Regions from separate parts of the Variovorax sp. LjRoot84 genome, predicted to be linked through region 3. Evidence: predicted binding sites of a transcription regulator. Region 3 holds the regulator's gene; each other region holds the start of a gene.
What was found. Region 3 encodes sigma-54, which starts transcription at its own class of promoters, with help from an activator protein. Its sites were predicted from a motif close to TGGCANGNAANCTGCTTT; they were not measured.
Positions count from the first base shown of each region.

Region 1 (4,700 bases), on a different contig from region 3:
TGGTCGAGCACCAGGCCGACGATGCCGATCATCACGATGGCGACGATGATGCTGGAGATCTGCAAGTTGTTCCATTCGTTCCACACGAAGAAGCCGATCCCGCTCTGGCCCACCACCATCTCCGCCGCCACGATCACCAGCCAGGCGATACCGATCGAGATGCGCATGCCCGTGAGGATCATGGGAACTGCTGCCGGAAAGACGATCTTGCGAGCGCGTTCCAGTGGTGTGAGTCCGATGACGCGACCGACATTGGTCCAGTCCTGACGCACGCTCGCGGTGCTGTAGAGGGTGTTGATCAGTATGGGCCAGATTGAACAGATAAAGATGATGAAGATCGCCGAGGTGCCGCTGTCCTTCAGCGTATAGAGCGCGAGCGGCATCCAGGCCATGGGGGATACAGGCCGCAGCAACTGGATAAACGGATTCAGCGCCTGGCCCAGCCATGGAACCAGTCCCAGCAAGAAGCCCAAGGGCACGCCGACCAGCACAGCCAGGGCGTAGCCGCTGAACACGCGCCTGAGCGAGTCAAGCAGGTGCCAGGCGATGCCCAGGTCGTTCTCGCCGTTGCGGCGGAATGGATCTGCAAACAGTTCGCCGGCGCGCTTGAACACTTCCGTCGGGGCCGGAATGGCTGAGCGCTCGACGGATGCTCCGGGACTTTTTCCCATCAGCCTGTCGTACTCCGAAATCTCCGCCGGCGCACTGCCGCCTTCGCTGGAGGCGAGAGCCTGCCAGACTGCCAGCAAGAGCAGGCCGATCGCCAAGGTGGCCAACCACGAGCGTGAGGTCGAGCTCTGCATGATCACGTCCTGCTCAGTGACTTCAGATATTCGGCGGGGCGGTCGGAATCAAAACTCTTGCCCAAAATGGTTTCCTTGCGGAATCCGACCTCGGGTGCCCTGCCGCCGCGCTCCTCGATAAGGCGCTTTGCATCGGTGGCCAGCATGACCTGGCGGGCGAGACCCTTGTAGTCCAGATCCTCCTTGATCATGTTCCATCTGCGCATCTGGGTCAGAAGCCACACCGCGCTCGAGTAGTGAGGGAAGGGCTGAAAGTCGACGCGGCGCGGTAGGGTCTTCACGTTGCCAAGTCCATCGGCATACCTGCCGGTGAGGACCTGGTCCACGACCGTTTCGGGTTGGTTGAGATACTGGGGCTGGGAGAGGATCTTGGCCATCCCCGCGCGGTTGGCAGGCTCGGACACATGCAGGCTCGCCGCGATGATCGCGCGGTAGGCTGCCATGAAACTGTTCGGATGGGCCTTGATCCAGGCCTCGGTTGCTGTGACCGAGCAGCAAGGATGCTCCGGCCAGATCTCGCTTGAGACCAAGTGAATAAAACCTGCACCTTCGTACACGGCTCGCTGACCGCCCGGCTCGCCGCCGAAGAAGCCGTCGATGTTGCCCACGCGGAGGTTGGAGACGTACTCGGAAGGAGGAACGACGCGGTAGGACACGTCCCTGTCCGCATCCAGCCCCGCCGATGCGAGGTAGTGGCGCAGCTGGAGCATCTGGTGGGATTGCTCGAACGGCACGGCGAATCGGAAGCCCTTCCAGTTCTTCGGGTCGCGGTTGTCCTTGTGCTTCATCGCAAGGACCAGCGAATTGCCGTTCTGGTTGAGCACCGTCATCACCCGGGCCGGGATGGGAGCGCCGCCTATGCCGACGGACATGGCCAGCGCAACGGGCATCACCTGCTGGGAGATATCCAGTTCGCCGTTGACCATCTTGTCGCGGATCAGTGCGATTCCGGCGATCTTCTGCAAACTCAATTCAAGCCCCTCGCGCGGGAAAAGTCCGAGTTGCTCCGCATAGATCAACGGCGTCGCGCATGTGATGGGCAGGAATCCGACTGCGAGTCGCTTCTTCTCCGGCGCACCCTTGCGCTCCTGCGCGACAGCGGCAAGCTGGGTCAGGGGCGTGAGGGCCGTGAGTGCGGCCAGCGTCCCGGCCCGGCCCAGCGTCTTGACGAAGGCTCGGCGTAGGCTGCGCTCGGGAAAGAGGCCGTGCAGCATGCCCTCGGCCATAGCGCCGGCCAGCGCCTTGTCGGCATTCGCCGGCGTTCCTGCGAGGCACTCTTCGCTGTCACCATGCGTGCTGCCGCATGCGCAGAGGCCTGCGCTGGAAAGGCGAACGTACTCGTGAGATGGGTTCATAGTCCCTCCAAGCTGGGTTTTACGGAGCGGATCCGCGACATCGTGATGGTGAGCATGTTTCGTGCAAACGACCGCCAGGAAATTCGCAACCCTCTGTGCACAGATCCTCCATGGCGCGAGCGTGGGCGGCGCATTCACACGGAGCGCGCTGCTTGAATCGGCGGTCGCCATTCGGACGGACTTGGGTTGATTGGACGCACTTGAAAGGTTCAAGGACTTCGATCCAGTGGAGCCTGCAAAAACGCACCTCTCATTGCGTTTTTTGAGCATCTACGCCGCCGTACTGGCAACTATCCTGTGAGCCTCAGCAACGCAAGCGAGTACCTGTCATGAGTTCATTGCCCCGGGTGAAGGTTGCCGCCGCCCACGCAGCGCCGGTGCTGCTGGACAAGACCGCCACGACCGAAAAGGCGGTTTCCATCATCAAGGAGGCCGCGCTCCATGGCGCGCAGGTGATTGCGTTTCCAGAGACCTATATTCCGGCGTTCCCGGTCTGGGCGGCCCTGTGGGCGCCCATCTACAACCATGATCTGTTCGAGGCGATGGTCGAGAACAGCGTCTACGTGCCGGGGCCCGAGGTGGCCTTGATCGCCGCGGCGGCCAGGCGCTTCGGGGTCTGCGTGTCGATGGGCATCAGCGAACGCAGCACGGCCAGCGCCGGCTGCATCTGGAACTCGAACATCCTGATCGGCGAGACGGGCGAGTTGCTCAACCATCATCGCAAGCTGGTGCCGACCTTCTACGAGAAGCTGGTCTGGGCGCCCGGAGACGGCCAGGGACTTCGAGTCGCCGAGACACGTTTCGGGCGCATCGGCGGCTTGATCTGCGGCGAGAACACCAACCCGCTCGCACGCTACTCGCTCATGGCCCAAGCGGAGCAGATTCATGTATCCAGCTGGCCTCCGATGTGGCCCACGCGCAAGCCGTCGGGAGGCGGAAACTTCGACAACGTTGCGGCGAACCGCATTCGAGCGTCCGCTCATTCATTCGAGGCCAAAGCTTTCGGGATCATCTGCGCGAGCTTCATGGACAAGGCCATGCGTGATTTTCTGGTGGATCGTGATCCCGCCGTGGCGGAAGTGGTCGACGGCACTCCGCGCGGCGCATCGATGTTCGTGGACCCCACCGGCACGCAGATCGGGGACACGCTGCAGAACGAGGAGGGGATTGCTTATGCCGAGTTCGACCTGAACAAGTGCATTGAGCCGAAGCAGTTCCATGACGTGGTGGGGTACTACAACCGATTCGATATCTTCTCGCTTGGCGTCGAACGCCGCCGCCACGAGCCGGTTGTGTGGTCGGGGCAGTCCAGCCCCCAGTTCCCCCGCTTGCTTGACGATGAGTTGACGGTTGGGGTCCAGAATGAGTAGCTCCGCGTGCCTGCCACCGTTCCTGCCGCCACTTCCCGAAGGGGAGGAGCGTCGGTCGGTGGTCCACGGGGGGTCTCCCGGATTCCATCTGAAGCCGCCGCCTGATCCTGCGATGCTGCGCGACTTCATCACGTCCGATGCGCATCTCTTCGAGACGATCCACATGGGGTCCGTCGAGGTCGACGTCGAGCGCTGGCGACTGCAGGTGGACGGGTTGGTTCGCAGGCCTTTCTCGATCGGGCTGGAGGGCCTGAGGCGGCTGCCCACAGCCTCCGTCACCGCGTTCCACGAATGCTTCGGCAGTCCCCTGGTGCCGGCCAGCGGCAATCTCTTGCGGGTGGGCAACGTCCGATGGACGGGCGTGCGACTGGCGGTGCTGCTCGAGCAAGCGCAGCTCGAGACGGGTGCCACCCATGTCTGGTCGGACGGGCTCGACAGCGGCGAATTCGGCGGCCGCAAGATGAACCGGTATCGCAAGGATCTGCCGATCTCGAAGGCGCTGTCCCACGAGGTGCTTGTGGCTTACGAGATGAATGGCGCACCCCTGACGCGCGAGCGGGGCGGGCCGGTTCGGCTCATCGTGCCTGGCTGGTTCGGCACCAACATGACGAAGTGGCTGTGCAGGCTGTCGGTCCGGCGCCGGCGTGCGAGCGACCCCTTCACTACCGTCTGGTACAACCGTGACATGGAGCGCGGGGGAGCGGTGGTTCGCGAGCCGGTGTGGGAAGTCGAGCCCAATTCGCTGATCACCCAGCCCGCTCCCGGCGATACCATCTGCACGGACAAGGTGGAAGTCAAGGGCTGGGCTTGGAGCAACAACGGCGTCAGCGGCGTGGCTCTCAGCACCGATGGCGCAGCAACGTGGCAATCGGCCGAGGTCCGGCCCCGTCACGAATTCGAATGGCAGCAGTTCGCAGCGACGCTTCCGCTGCCGCGAAGGCCCAGCTCAGTGCGCATCATCGCGAGGGCCCGTGACGCCGATGGATCTATTCAGCCATTGAGCGGGGCGCGAAACACGGCCCATTCGGTCCAAATTGAGAGACGCCTGGCCAGCTCCTGAAGGGAGTGACGATGTCTTCGCAGCCCCGAACAGAATTGAACACCGCCGTCAAAGCTAGGAGGTCGATATGAATGCATCTTGTCTTTGTGGCGCGGTCGGCGACGAGGTGGAT
Region 1 covers NZ_CAXUTE020000003.1:286,313-291,012, forward strand. Annotated here, with positions in the region: gene ntrB (nitrate ABC transporter permease) at 1-767, opposite strand, end outside; gene ACSQ9I_RS39710 (CmpA/NrtA family ABC transporter substrate-binding protein) at 806-2,158, opposite strand; gene ACSQ9I_RS39715 (carbon-nitrogen hydrolase family protein) at 2,488-3,528, shown strand; gene ACSQ9I_RS39720 (molybdopterin-dependent oxidoreductase) at 3,641-4,588, shown strand; gene ACSQ9I_RS39725 (GFA family protein) at 4,656-4,700, shown strand, end outside.
Region 1: a site for sigma-54 is predicted at 2,208-2,225, ahead of ACSQ9I_RS39710 (CmpA/NrtA family ABC transporter substrate-binding protein). Genes of this name have one in related genera too.

Region 2 (4,700 bases), 3.7 Mb from region 3:
GGTGGCCATGTTCAATTTCATGCAGGGCAAGGAGTTCGCCGGCCAGGAGCGCGCCTGCGGCGCCGCGGCCTTCGCCTCGGGCCACAACGACAGCGCGCGCCAGCAGCAATGGCTGCATCTGATCGAATCGCAGGAGCGCTGCTTCCAGGTCTTCGCCGAGTTCTCGGGCGCGCGCATCGCCGAGCTCTGGCGCAGCAGTCAATCCCCCGCTCAATTGGCGGAGCAGGAACGGCTGCGCCGCATCGCCTGCGCGGCACCCGCCGGCGTGGCACTCGATACCGAACTGAGCCAGACCTGGTTCGACTGCTGCAGCCGGCGCATCGACGCCATGCAATCGATCGAAGAGCGCCTGGCCGCCGACCTGCGCCGGGTCTGCGAACAGAAAACGAGCCAGGCCCGGGCCGAGCTGCAGGCCCATGACGCGCTGCTGGCCAAGCTGGCGCGCGAGGCGGGTACACCGGCGGCAGTCTTCTTCGACGAGCAGCCCGCTGCAGACGCGCCGGGCCACCCGCAAACCATGGGTTCAGCCACGCCCTACGGCCGGCAGCTCGAGCGATCGATTCTGGAGATGGTGCAGGAGCAGTCGCACCGGCTGCAGGCGATGAGCGACGAACTCGACACCGTGCGCGCGGCCCTGAACGAGCGCAAGCTGGTCGAACGCGCCAAGGGCCTGCTGATGGCACACCGCCGCCTCAGCGAGGAGGAGGCGCACAAGATGCTGCGCCAGACAGCCATGAGCCAGAACCGCAGGCTGGTCGACGTCGCCGAATCGGTGCTCTCGATGGCCGAATACCTGCCCGGCGAGCCGGCGTCCCGGGCGCCTCGCACCTGAATTGGTGCGCTGCACAACAACTGTGCCTCGATCGCAGTTCAAGGGATTCGGCGCCTCTTGCCTCACGACGCGGACTTTGGAGGCTATCGATTTGATAGCAAACCACCCCTCTGAACTGCTGGCACGCAGTTTGCTTAACAAACCTGCATAGACCTGCAAGGGTCTTCAGGCAGGTGGCATCCAACGGCGGGTGCGACCCACCGAACCGGACAAAGGCGTCCCCATCCCGCAAGGGCTCGTTATCGAGCGGCCCGTGCGTGGTCGGGACGCCTTTTTTGTTTTGTGCTTTTTGTCTTTTCTTCATTCCGGAGCTCGCCCCATGACCGATTTGCTGAAACCGAAGTTGAATCGCCGCCGCGTGCTGCAAGCCGCCGCCATCGGCGCGGTCGGGCTCGACCCCGCCCTGCGCGCAGCCGTCTGGGCCCAAGGCTCGGACAAGCCAGAAAAGGAGGAAGTCAAGATCGGCTTCATCCCGCTGACCGACTGCGCCAGCGTCGTCATGGCCTCGGTGCTCGGCATCGACAAGAAGTACGGCGTGAAGATCGTGCCGAGCAAGGAAGCCAGCTGGGCCGGCGTGCGCGACAAGCTGGTCAATGGCGAGCTCGACTTCGCCCACGTGCTCTACGGCCTGATCTACGGCGTGCACCTCGGCACCGCCGGGCCGAAGAAGGACATGGCCATCCTGATGACCCTCAACAACAACGGCCAGGCGATCACGCTGTCGAAGAAACTGGCCGACAAGGGCGCGGTCGACGGCGCCTCGCTGGCCAAGGTGATGGCGAAGGAGAAAGGCGAATACACCTTCGCCCACACCTTCCCGACCGGCACCCACGCGATGTGGCTCTACTACTGGCTGGCCGCCAACGGCGTCAACCCGTTGAAGGATGCCAAGGTCATCACCGTGCCGCCGCCGCAGATGGTTGCCAACATGCGCGTGGGCAACATGGACGGCTACTGCGTCGGCGAGCCCTGGGGCCAGCGCGCGATCATGGACGGCATCGGCATCACGGCCGTCACCACGCAGGACATCTGGAAGGACCATCCCGAGAAGGTGCTCGGCACCACCGGCGACTTCGTCAAGAAATACCCCAACACGGCGCGCGCCGTGACGGCCGCGATTCTCGAAGCCGGGAAGTGGATCGACGCCGGCCTGCAGAACAAGAACAAGATGGCCGAAACCATCGCCGACAAGAGCTACGTCAACACCAGCGTGGACGCCATCAACCAGCGCATCCTGGGCCGCTACACCAACGGCCTGGGCAAGAACTGGGACGACCCGAACCACATGAAGTTCTACAACGACGGCGCGGCGACCTTCCCCTACCTGTCCGACGGCATGTGGTTCCTCACGCAGCACAAGCGCTGGGGCCTGCTGAAGGAGCATCCGGACTACCTCAAGGTGGCCACGGAGATCAACCGCATCGACATCTACAAGCAGGCTGCAGCCGCGACCAAGACCTCCGTTCCCAAGGACACGATGCGCAGCAGCAAGCTGATCGACGGCGTGGTGTGGGACGGCAAGGATCCGAAGAAGTACGCCGAGTCGTTCAAGGTCAATGCCTGAGGAGCCCGCCATGGTCAGTGCCGTCTTTCACTCCCCGCTCGAGGCTGCCCAGGGGCAGCTCGCCACGCCGGCAGCCGCCAGGAAGTCCGCGGCCGCCTCCGTCCCGCCTGCAGAGCTCGCGCAGGAAGAGACCACGCCCCGCGCCCCGCGCGACTTCAGCTGGATCTGGCTGCGCGTGCTGCCGCCGATCCTTGGCTTTGCGTTGCTGGTCCTGATCTGGGAACTCGTGGCGCTGAAAAGCACCACCGGCTTCCCGTCGCCGGCCGCCGTCTGGCAACAGGCGCTGACCGTGTTCAGCGATCCCTTCTACAGCAAGGGCCCCAACGACCAGGGCGTGGGCTGGAACGTGCTCTCGTCGCTCCAGCGCGTGGCGCTCGGCTTCGGGCTGGCCGCCGCGGTCGGCATCCCGGCCGGCTTCGCGATCGGTCGCTTCGAGTTCCTCTCGCGCATGTTCAATCCGCTGATCAGCCTGCTGCGACCGGTGTCGCCGCTGGCCTGGCTGCCGATCGGCCTCCTGGTCTTCAAGGGCGCCAACCCGGCCGCGATCTGGACCATCTTCATCTGCTCGATCTGGCCCATGATCATCAACACCGCGGTGGGCGTGCAGCGCGTGCCCAGCGACTACATGAATGTGGCGCGCGTGCTCAATCTTTCCGAGTGGAAGATCCTCACCAAGATCCTGTTCCCCGCCGTGCTGCCCTACATGCTGACCGGCGTGCGCCTCGCGGTCGGCACCGCCTGGCTGGTGATCGTGGCGGCCGAGATGCTGACCGGCGGCGTCGGCATCGGCTTCTGGGTCTGGGACGAGTGGAACAACCTCAACGTCGCCAACATCATCATCGCGATCTTCGTCATCGGCATGGTCGGGCTCGTGCTCGAGTTCGCGCTGATCCGGATCGCCACCGCATTCACGTTCGAAGAGGTGAAGGCATGACCCTTCGACAAGCTCAGGACGATCGGTCCATCATGAAGTACATCGAAATCCACGACGTCGAACAGCGCTTCAAGACGCCCAAGGGCAGCTTCCTCGCGTTGCGCGACATCAACCTGCAGGTGGCCAAGGGCGAGTTCATCACGCTGATCGGGCATTCGGGCTGCGGCAAGTCCACGCTGCTGAACCTGATCGCCGGCCTCACCACGCCCACGCAGGGCGTGCTGCTGTGCGCCAACCGCGAGATCAAGGGCCCGGGGCCCGAGCGCGCGGTGGTGTTCCAGAACCATTCGCTGCTGCCCTGGCTCACCTGCTACGAGAACGTCTACCTCGCCGTCGAGCGCGTGTTCGCTTCGACCGAGAACAAGGCCCAGCTCAGGGCGCGCACCGAAGCGGCGCTCGCGCTGGTCGGCCTCACGCCGGCCGCGCAGAAGCGCCCCGGCGAAATCTCCGGCGGCATGAAACAGCGCGTGGGCATTGCGCGCGCCCTCTCGATGGAACCCAAGGTGCTGCTGATGGACGAGCCCTTCGGCGCCCTCGACGCGCTGACGCGCGCCAAGTTGCAGGACGAGCTGCTGGCCATCGTGCAGAAGACGCACAGCACGGTGGTGATGGTCACCCACGACGTCGACGAGGCGGTGCTCCTGTCGGACCGCATCGTCATGCTCACCAACGGCCCGGCCGCCACCATCGGCGAGGTGCTGGCAGTCGACATCCCGCGCCCGCGCAACCGCGTCGAGCTCGCGGAAGACCCCGTCTACGTGCACGCCCGCAAGGCCGTAATCGACTTTCTCTACACGCGCCAGGCGCACGTGGAGAAGGTCGCGGCCTGAGCGAGCAAGCCGAACACAGGCTCAGGACATGATGACCTGCAGGCTGTGTTCGTACGAGGCGGTGAGCCGGTCGAAGGTATCGGCCAGCACCTCGCTGGCGCGCACCAGATCGGCGCGCCCCTCGGCCCGGTCGGCATGGCGCACGCCGCGCACCAGCCGCAGCCATTCGTCGCGGGCGCCATGGAGCGCGTCGCGGATCTCGGGCGAGCTCAGCGGCGCGCGCTCCAGCTCCAGCAGCGAGGCCTCGAAAGTGTCCATGGTGGGCGCGAGGCGCGCGCTCCACGCGCCCTCGGGCAGCATCGCGGCGAGCAGCGCGTCCTTGGCCAGGCGCTGGGCGCGCATGCGCTGCCGCCCGCAGAGATTGACGATGCGCAGGGCCCTGCGGCCCGCGGAGGATTCGAGCACGTCGGTGAGCGCCTCGGCCGCGACCAGCAGGTCTTCGCCGCTGGCGTCGATGGCGGTCAGCGAGGCCGCGGACAGCCGCGAGGACAGCGCCGCATCCATGGCATCCCATGCCGAGCGCACGGCCGCCAGCGCCTG
Region 2 covers NZ_CAXUTE020000001.1:2,030,075-2,034,774, reverse strand. Annotated here, with positions in the region: gene ACSQ9I_RS10550 (nitrate- and nitrite sensing domain-containing protein) at 1-832, shown strand, start outside; gene ACSQ9I_RS10545 (CmpA/NrtA family ABC transporter substrate-binding protein) at 1,152-2,396, shown strand; gene ntrB (nitrate ABC transporter permease) at 2,407-3,330, shown strand; gene ACSQ9I_RS10535 (ABC transporter ATP-binding protein) at 3,363-4,160, shown strand; gene ACSQ9I_RS10530 (type IV pili methyl-accepting chemotaxis transducer N-terminal domain-containing protein) at 4,182-4,700, opposite strand, start outside.
Region 2: a site for sigma-54 is predicted at 952-969, ahead of ACSQ9I_RS10545 (CmpA/NrtA family ABC transporter substrate-binding protein). Genes of this name have one in related genera too.

Region 3 (4,700 bases):
CGACTTCCTGGTCGGCGAAGCGCGCAAGAGCGCGTAAAAAAGCGCCTCCCGCCGCTCGTCGCGGCAACCAGCAGGAAGCCCGCTTCGGCGGGCTTTTTCATCCGCCGGCGGAAACCGGATCCATGAGGCCGCATACAATCGCCCAGCAAGTTTCGTGCCTTTTATGACATCGTTACATTCCTCCTCCGTTTCTCGCCACCTTTGTCGCGCTTTCGTATTCGCCTTGGGCGTGGCCGGCCTCGTGTCGGCGGCGCAGGCCGAGAAGGCGGACCGCACCAAGCCGATGAACATCGAGGCCGACGCCATGCGCTACGACGACCTCAAGCAGACCAGCGTCTTCACCGGCAACGTGGTGGTGACTAAGGGCACCATCATCATCCGCGGCATCCGCATCGACGTGCGGCAGGATCCCGAGGGCTACCAGTACGGCATCGTCACGGCCGCGCCCGGCAAGCTGGCCTATTTCAAGCAGAAGCGCGACGCCGGCCCCGACGAGTGGATCGAGGGCGAGTCGGAAGTCATCGAGTACGACAGCCGCGCCGACAACGTGAAGTTCATCCGCCGTGCGGTGATGCGTCGCCTGGTCGGCGCGACACCCAACGACGAAAGCAGCGGACCCTTGATCGTCTACGACCAGAGCAACGACACCTTCACCGTCAACGGCTCGCCGCTGCCGCCCAATGCGGGCGTGGCGACCCAGCCCGGCGGCCGCGTCAAGGCCATCCTCACGCCCAAGGCGGCCGCCTCGGCGCCCGCTGCCGGGTCCGCCAGGCCGGCGGCGCCGGCCGCCTCCGCGCCGGCGTCCGGAACGGGCCTGCGCTCGACCACCACGCTCGGCGGAGAGCAGCGCAAGTGAGCGGCGGCAACGAAGTCCTGGGCAGCCGCCTCGAGGCGCGCGGCCTGCAGAAGAGCTACGGCAGCCGCAAGGTCGTCAAGGACGTCTCGCTCGGCGTGCAAAAGGGCGAGGTGGTCGGCCTGCTGGGGCCCAACGGCGCGGGCAAGACCACCTCCTTCTACATGATCGTCGGGCTGGTTCGGGCGGATGCGGGCGAGATCAGCATCGACGGCGAACCGATCGCGCACATGCCGATCCACCGCCGCGCCCGCATGGGCTTGAGCTACCTGCCGCAGGAAGCGTCGATCTTCCGCAAGCTCACGGTCGAGGAGAACGTGCGCGCCGTGCTCGAGCTGCAGCGCGAACTCGACGACGCGGGCCGGCCGGTGCCGCTGTCGAAGCAGCGCATCGAGGAACGCCTCGGCGAACTGCTGCACGACCTGCGCGTCGACCATCTGCGCGATTCGCCCGCGCTGGCGCTGTCGGGCGGCGAGCGCCGCCGAGTCGAGATCGCGCGGGCGCTGGCCACGCAGCCGCGCTTCATCCTGCTGGACGAGCCCTTCGCGGGCATCGACCCGATCGCGGTGATCGAGATCCAGCGAATCATCAGTTTCCTGAAGGAACGCGGCATCGGCGTGCTCATCACCGACCACAACGTGCGCGAGACGCTGGGCATCTGCGATCACGCCTTCATCATCAGCGACGGGCATGTGCTGGCACAAGGCACGCCTTCGGAGATCGTCGACAACGCCGAGGTACGACGCGTGTACCTGGGCGAGCATTTCCGGATGTAGGGGACCGTACTTCGATGAAGCAAGGGCTCTCGCTTCGCGTTTCCCAGCACCTGGCGCTCACGCCGCAGCTCCAGCAGTCGATCCGGCTGCTGCAGCTCTCCACGCTCGAGTTGAGCCAGGAAGTGGAGCAGATGCTCGACGAGAACCCGTTCCTCGAACGCACGGCCGAAGAGGCGCCGCGCGAGGAGTTCGGTCTCGAGGCGGCCGATGCGCCGGTGCGCGACGAAGACCGCCAGGCCGAGGGCGAGGCTGACTTCGTCCCCGGCTCGGCCGCGGCGCCGGCCGAGGTGGCGGTCGCCGCCAACGGCGATGCCGAAGCGGCTGCGCCCGTCGACAGCGAACCCGACTGGGAGGGCGACGGTACGGTCGACCTCGCGCCCGACGACAGCGAATGGGGCGGCGATGCGCCCGCGCGCGCCAACAACCTCGGCGACGACGAGCGCACCGATGCGACCGAGCTCGCGCGCAGCCAGGAATCGCTGCAGTCCTTCCTGCACCGGCAGGCGCTGTCGCTGCGCCTGAACGAGAACGACTGCGCCGCGCTGCGCTTCCTGATCGAATCGCTCAACGACGACGGCTACCTCGAGGATTCGCTGCCGGCGCTGGCCTCGGGCCTCGCGGGCGACGACAACGACCAGTTCGACGAACTGGTGCATCACTTCCAGGTCGCGCTGGGCCTGCTGCAGAGTTTGGAGCCGGCCGGCGTCGGCGCCCGCAGCCTCGGCGAATGCCTGACCATCCAGCTGCGCCAGCTGGCGAGCGCCAAGGAGAGCGAGGAGGAGGCCCAGGTGCGCAAGACCGCCATCGCGATCTGCAAGCAGCCGATGGAGCTGCTCGCGCGGCGCGACTTCAAGCGCCTGGCCACGCTCACGCGCAGCAACGAGGACGAGGTGCGCGCCGCACTGCAGCTGATCGCCAGGCTCGAGCCCAAGCCGGGGCGCCGCTTCGTCGACGTCGAGCGCAACATCGTCGTGCCCGACGTGATCGTCACGCGCATCGGCCACGGCACCAACGCGAGGTTCCGCGTCATGCTCAATCCCGAGGTCATGCCGCGGCTGCGCGTGCACGACATCTATGCCGGCGCGCTCAAGCAGCACAAGGGCGAGGGCAGCCAGGCGCTGTCGCAGCGGCTGCAGGAAGCGCGCTGGTTCATCAAGAACATCCAGCAACGCTTCGACACCATCCTCAGGGTCTCCAACGCGATCGTCGAGCGGCAGAAGAGCTACTTCGTGCACGGCGAGCTCGCGATGCGGCCGCTGGTGCTGCGCGAGATCGCCGACGAGCTGGGCCTGCACGAATCCACCATCAGCCGCGTGACCACCGCCAAATACATGGCCACGCCCTACGGCACCGTCGAGCTCAAGTACTTCTTCGGCTCGGCGCTCGGCACCGAAACCGGCGGCAACGCCTCCAGCACCGCGGTGCGCGCGCTGATCAAGCAGTTCGTGAGCGCCGAGGACGTGAGGAAGCCGCTGTCCGACAGCCAGGTGTCCGAGATGCTCAAGGAGCAGGGCATCGAGTGCGCGCGCCGCACGGTGGCCAAGTACCGCGAGGCACTGCGCATCGCGCCTGCGAATCTGCGCAAGGCACTCTAGCGATGAGTCGCCGTCCGAGTCCGCTCCCAAGCTGGATTCGCCTCGGCCTGGCCTTGATGGCGGTGCTTCTTCTTTCCAGCGGCTGCGCGATGCTGCCGGCCGAATTCGAGCGCACGCCGTCCAAGGCGATGCCCTTGTCCACCGGAACCGTGCTGGGCCGCATCGCCAAGGCCTCGCAGCCGGATGCGGACTTGAGCGGCTTCCGGCTCATGCCCAGCGGCGACTTCGCGCTCAACACGCGGCTCGAGCTCGCGCGCCGCGCCGAGCGCACGCTCGACGTCCAGTACTACCAGATCGACAACGACGAGACCGGCCGCTACCTGCTGCGCACGCTGCGCGACGCGGCCCAGCGCGGCGTGCGCGTGCGGCTCCTGATGGACGATCTCTACACCGCGGGCGAGGACGAGCTGCTGCTCGCGCTGGCCGCCACGCCCAACCTCGAGCTGCGGCTCTTCAACCCGTTTCCGGCCGGGCGCGGCAGCATGCTCAGGCGCTTCTCGGCCTCGCTCTTCGACTTCAGCCGCGTCAACCGGCGCATGCACAACAAGCTCTTCATCGCCGACGGCGCGATGGCGGTAGCCGGCGGGCGCAACATCGGCAACCCGTACTTCACGCAGACGGCCGGCGCGAACTTCATCGACCTCGACACCTTCGTCGCCGGCGCTCTGATCCCGCGCCTTTCCAGCCTGTTCGACCTGTACTGGAACAGCGAGCACGTGCGGCCGATCGAAACCGTGGTCGCGCCCACGCTCGCGCGGGAGGCACGGCAGCGGCGCTTCGAGGAGCTGACTGCACCGGCCACCACCCCGGCACCGCGTCCGCCGGCGCCCAACGACCTGCTGGGCTACAGCCCGATCGTCGAGAACCTCAACGCCGGCAAGCTCGACCTCATCTGGACCACCGCCGAGGCGTATGCCGATTCGCCCGAGCGCGTGATCGGCAAACAGGTCACTTACGGCGGCGTGCCGCTGCTCGACGTCGACAGCGTGCGCTACAACGTGGTCGAGCAGATGCGGCGCGGGCGTTCCGACGTGACGCTGGTGTCGCCCTACCTGATCCCCGGCAAGGAGGGGCTGGAGGTGCTGCGCGAGATCCGCCGGCGTGGCATGAAGATCAGCGTGGTCACCAACTCGCTGGCCGCCACCGACGAGCCCGTGGTCCACACCGGCTACCGCCGCTACCGGGCCGACATGCTGCGGCTCGGCGCCGAGATCCACGAGCTGAGTTCGGTGCGCACGCGGCGCAGCGTGCGCCTGGGCCTGTTCGGCACGCAGATCGGACGCCTGCACGCCAAGTCGGCCGTGATCGACGGGCGCACGCTCTTCGTCGGCTCGATGAATTTCGACCCGCGCTCGGAAGTGCACAACACCGAGATCGGCCTCTTCATCTTCAGCCGCGAGATGGCGCAGCAGGTGCTGAAGCTGGTCGAGGTGCTCAAGCAGCAGGGCGCCTACAAGGTGCGCTTCGCGCCCGGCA
Region 3 covers NZ_CAXUTE020000001.1:5,724,851-5,729,550, reverse strand. Annotated here, with positions in the region: gene ACSQ9I_RS28265 (thiol:disulfide interchange protein DsbA/DsbL) at 1-37, shown strand, start outside; gene lptA (lipopolysaccharide transport periplasmic protein LptA) at 164-856, shown strand; gene lptB (LPS export ABC transporter ATP-binding protein) at 853-1,629, shown strand; gene ACSQ9I_RS28250 (RNA polymerase factor sigma-54) at 1,644-3,224, shown strand; gene ACSQ9I_RS28245 (phospholipase D family protein) at 3,227-4,700, shown strand, end outside.

Region 4 (4,700 bases), 5.4 Mb from region 3:
AGCTTGAACGGTTTGATGATGGCTGTGACCAGCTTCATGATGTTTCTCCTTTGGATGGAACAGGTCTGCGCGCTGTATGGATCAGAGCGTCTTGGTCAGCGTGACGATGAAGCGCGCCTTGTTGGGCGACCAGGTGGGTGCGCCGAAGCCCAGGTCGGGGCCGGACACCAGCAGGTACGAGCTCTTCTTGTTGGCGCCCTGCACCGAGCCGGCCAGCGACAGGCCGTTGCCGAAGTCATAGGAAGCGCCCACGTTGTAGTCGACGTAGCTCTTGTAGCCCAGGCTGCGGATGTCGCTGCTCATGCGCGTGTAGCCCAGCGCTGCCTTCAGCGTGACCTTGGGCACGATCTCCTTGGTGTAGGAGAGATTGAGGTAGCCGGTGTTGCGCCCCTTCAGGCCCGAGCCGTCACGCTCGCCAGCGTAGTTGAAGTAGTCCTTCGAGACGGTGTGGGAGTACTTGAAGGTGAAGGCGCCGATGGCCTCGTTGGCATAGGTGGCCGCGCCGTAGAGCTCGGTGGTGTTGCCGCGGGCGTTGCCCGGGTAGATGTAGGCGAGCGCACCGAAGTCGAGGTCGAACACGCCGGCCTTGAACTTGTAGCCGCCATAGATGTCGCTCTCGATGTCGTTGCCCGCGAGCCAGTTGACGCTGGAGTTCCAGTTGCCGATGTAGAAGCCGCTCTCGCCGAAAGCGTAGTCGAAGCCGCCCTGGATGGCGGGCTTGAAGGCCTTGGTCTTGGCGAAGCCGTTGCTACCGAGCACGTCCTGATCCTGACCGCGGAACTTGTAGTTGCTGGTGAGCGCAACATTGCCCGTGAGCTGGGCGCTCGCGATCAGGGGCATGGCAGCCAGCGAGACAACGGCCAGGGCAGAGGCGGTTTTACGGTGCATCATCGAGAGACTCCGGAGGTTTTGGAATGGAATGGAAGCCATCTCAAAGCAGGGAGCGTGCCAAACCGACCGTTCCGCACTGAGAAGGGCCTGGGACAGGTGCACATTGCAACAATGAGCAAAAGATGGGCGCACCATCTTGGGGAAGGGGAGAAGAATGAGCTTGTCTTTGGTGCAAAGCCGTGCCTTGCTGGGCCTGGAAGCCGCCAGTGTCACGGTCGAGGTGCATCTGGCCAACGGGCTGCCCAGCTTTACGCTGGTCGGCCTGGCCGATGTGAAAGTGAAGGAAGCGCGCCGATCGGAGGCAATAAAGTCTGTCGGGTGCTTCGTTTCGCCGCCCCCTAGTGTGGTGTTGCGCGCTTGTGGGAACTTAATTGAAGAGCGGGTCTCCGATGCTCTACTACGAAGCAGAGTGGAGAACGCAAGTGCGAGTGGCCCCCGAGATTGTGCTGACCGATGAGGAGCGAGCCGAGTTGACGCGGCTGGCTCGTTCCAAGCTCACCAGCGTGAGGCTGGCGCTGCGCGCGCGCATCGTGTTGCTGGCTTCGCAGGGGCTGCAGAACAAGGAGATTGCCGCGCAGGTGGGTGTGGGCCGGGTGCAGGTGTCGCGCTGGCGTGAGCGCTATCTCGAGTCGAGGCTTGCGGGCATCGAGCGCGATCTGCCACGCGGGGTGCCGCCGGTGAAGGTGGACGTTGCTCGCCTGGTGGCGTTGACGACCCAGAGCACGCCCGAGGCGGCCACGCACTGGAGCACGCGCAAGATGGGCGCCGAGTTGGGCGTCAGCGCCAGCACCGTCATGCGCCATTGGCACGCCCACGGCTTGAAGCCGCACATCGTGCGCGGCTTCAAGATCTCGCGCGACCCGAAGTTCGTCGAGAAGCTCGAAGACATCGTGGGGCTGTACATGTCGCCACCCGAGCATGCGCTGGTGCTGTGCTGCGACGAGAAGAGCCAGGTGCAGGCGCTGGACCGCACGCAGCCCGGGCTGCCGCTGAAGAAGGGGCGCGCGGCCACCATGACGCACGATTACAAGCGCAACGGCACGACCACGCTGTTCGCCGCGCTCAACGTGCTGGACGGCCAGGTCATCGGCCAGTGCCAGCAGCACCACACCCACATCGAGTGGCTGAAGTTCCTGCGCCAAATCGATCGCCAGACGCCCAAGGACAAGACGCTGCACCTGATCGCCGACAACTACGCCACGCACAAGCATCCGGCCGTGCAGGAGTGGCTGGCCAAGCACCCGCGCTTCAACATGCACTTCACGCCCACCTCGGCGTCGTGGCTGAACATGGTCGAGCGGTTCTTTCGCGACATCACCACCGAGCGGCTGCGCCGAGGCGTGTTCACCAGCGTGCCCGAACTCGTCGCTGCCATCGACGAGTATGTCGCGCATCACAACATCAAGCCCAAGCCGTTTATCTGGACCAAGAGCGCTCGCGACATCCTGCAGAAGGTCATCCGTGCCAATCGCCGCTTAAGTTCCAAACAGAACGCAACACTACACTAGAAGGTCGGGCGTGACGGGCACCAAAAGCGTCTTGAATCAAAGGCGACGATGCGGGACTGACCGGAGCCGGCGGAGCCCCGGCTCAATCTTCAGCGCCAGTACGTGACGCCGTCGTTGCACTTCCACGCCGTCTTGTCATCAGTGACCCCCGTGCTGACAACAGGGAGGCCCCTAGAGTCCATGCCAATGGATGTGACCAGGTCGCCCTCTTTGTGCCCAACCTTCTTGCAGTCGTGCTCCTTCACGAAGGCGTGCCAACGCTCACGCTTGTACAGTGCGCCTGCGACAGGTACGCCGATGGCCACCGCAAGTAGCAAAGTAGTCCCGAGCACAGGAAGCGCTCTGCGAAAGCCGCCTGTTCTTCCGGTAGTGCTCCCGTGATTCACGTTGTGCAGCATCGGGCCATTTTCTACGCGATTGAGGCTTCCGGGTGCCGGCGATGCTCAACACAATTTGGGGAAAAACTGGCTGGGCGCGCTCACCAGGAGCGACGGGAGCCATCGGCCCGGAGGCAGGGCCTCTTGCGCGCGAGAAACGTGAGGAGTAAAATCGCCTCACGAATCTCACGGAGCTGTCATGAACCAAACCTCCGCCAAAGAACCGCATGATGCCGTCCAGGCGCTCGTGGCGCGCATCGACAGCATGCGTGAGGCAAGCCGCCTCATCATCAGCGAGCTTTCCCGGACCCTCACCGGGCCCAGGGACAAGAAGCTGACCCTCCATGTGCGCGAGGCGATCAACGAGCTGGAGCGTCAATCGATCCAGGCGTTGGTGGATGAGGTTGAGCCCAGGCGCCCGGCGGCCACCCGCATCGATCTCGAGAAGCGCGCCATCGACGCCGTCCTGCAGGGCACCGAGTGGAGCTCGGCCGCCGAAATTGGACAGCGGCTTGACGCGAAGGCAGCAAACCCGCACGCGGCCGTGAGCCGCTGGCAGCAGAGCGGGCGCATTTTCGGCATCGACCACCGCGGCAAGAAAATCTACCCAGCCTACATTTTCGATGCGACCTGGCAGCCCTTGCCGGCGGTCAAGAAGATCCTGGCGGTCCTGGACGACTATTCGCCCTTCCGGGTTGCGGCATGGTTCGAGTCCACCAATTCGTCCCTGGGCGGAAAGCGTCCGCGCGAGGTGATTGCGAGCGCCCCGGATGCCGTCGTGGCCGCCGCGGAAGACCACAAGGTGGGTGCGGTGCATGGCTAGCCCAGCACCTCTCCTGCCTTCTCCGCCAAAGTCGTTCCGCACCCTGCCGCATAAGGCTGGAGTCTGGTATCGCGTGCATCCGTACGACGCAACCACGGGGAAGTACGCGCCGGCCGCCTTCAACGCATCGGGGCTCGGCAACGCTCGATTCAGCCCCCTTTTCAATCCGGTCTCGAAAAAGCCGATTCCGACGATCTATGCGGCCAAGAGTGAGCGCGGAGCCATTGCGGAGATCGTCCTGCACGACGTCCCCACCCCGTCGGCTGGCTACCTGCATGACCTTGAGCGCGACTACCGCGCCAACCTTCACCTGAGCCGCATTCGTGCGCCGGCGGTCCGGCTGGTCAACATGACGACCATGGGTCTCCAGGCCGCCGGCCTGAAGCCGATCGACCTCTTCGAGGGCGAGAAGGACGACTACCCCAGGACCCAGGAATGGGCGCTATGGATTTGGCAGAACATACCGGACGCCCAAGGATTGCGGTGGATGTCCAAGCGGGACAACCAGTGCGAGGTGATCATGCTCTTCGGCGATCGGATGAACCCGTCGGACGTCGTCGACGATGGCAGTTCACAGCCGCTGCAGGCGCACGAGGACCTTGTCATCGAACTGCTGGATGAGATGGGTGCCGGGGCCTACCCCTCCATCTGACGAGGCCTGCCAGGCACGTCGGAACACCCATCACCGCGTTCGAACCCATCGACGGAAACAATCCACGCCGCGGCCGGCCGCCCTGCCCGATTGGCCAAGCCACACGCCAGATCGCGGAAGCAGAGGCTCGAAATGATGAATCTGGTCGTAAGCCTGGACGAGCGCCGGAGGAGATGAAACCATTTTTGCCGATCATTCAGTCGGCCAAGTTTACGTAAAAATCCAATTGCGACAACAGCTTATGTTTCTTCACCGCAGCCAGAATGAAGTTTTTGCCGGTTTTTCTGCCACCACTGTTCAGAGCAGCCCGCGCCCCGCCAGGTTGCGCATCAGCGCACCGATGCCGAAGGACCAGCGCACGGCCTGGTCCGAATGCACGACGCGGTTCTCCAGCGCGCCGAGTTCGGGCGCCGAGATGGTCACGCGATCGCCGACCACATGGGTGAAGC
Region 4 covers NZ_CAXUTE020000001.1:309,154-313,853, reverse strand. Annotated here, with positions in the region: gene glnK (P-II family nitrogen regulator) at 1-38, opposite strand, end outside; gene ACSQ9I_RS01600 (TorF family putative porin) at 82-888, opposite strand; partial or broken gene ACSQ9I_RS01595 (YifB family Mg chelatase-like AAA ATPase) at 1,046-1,183, shown strand; gene ACSQ9I_RS01590 (IS630 family transposase) at 1,314-2,399, shown strand; gene ACSQ9I_RS01585 (hypothetical protein) at 2,976-3,599, shown strand; gene ACSQ9I_RS01580 (RES family NAD+ phosphorylase) at 3,673-4,251, shown strand; gene ACSQ9I_RS01575 (fumarylacetoacetate hydrolase family protein) at 4,549-4,700, opposite strand, start outside.
Region 4: a site for sigma-54 is predicted at 934-951, ahead of ACSQ9I_RS01600 (TorF family putative porin). Genes of this name have one in related genera too.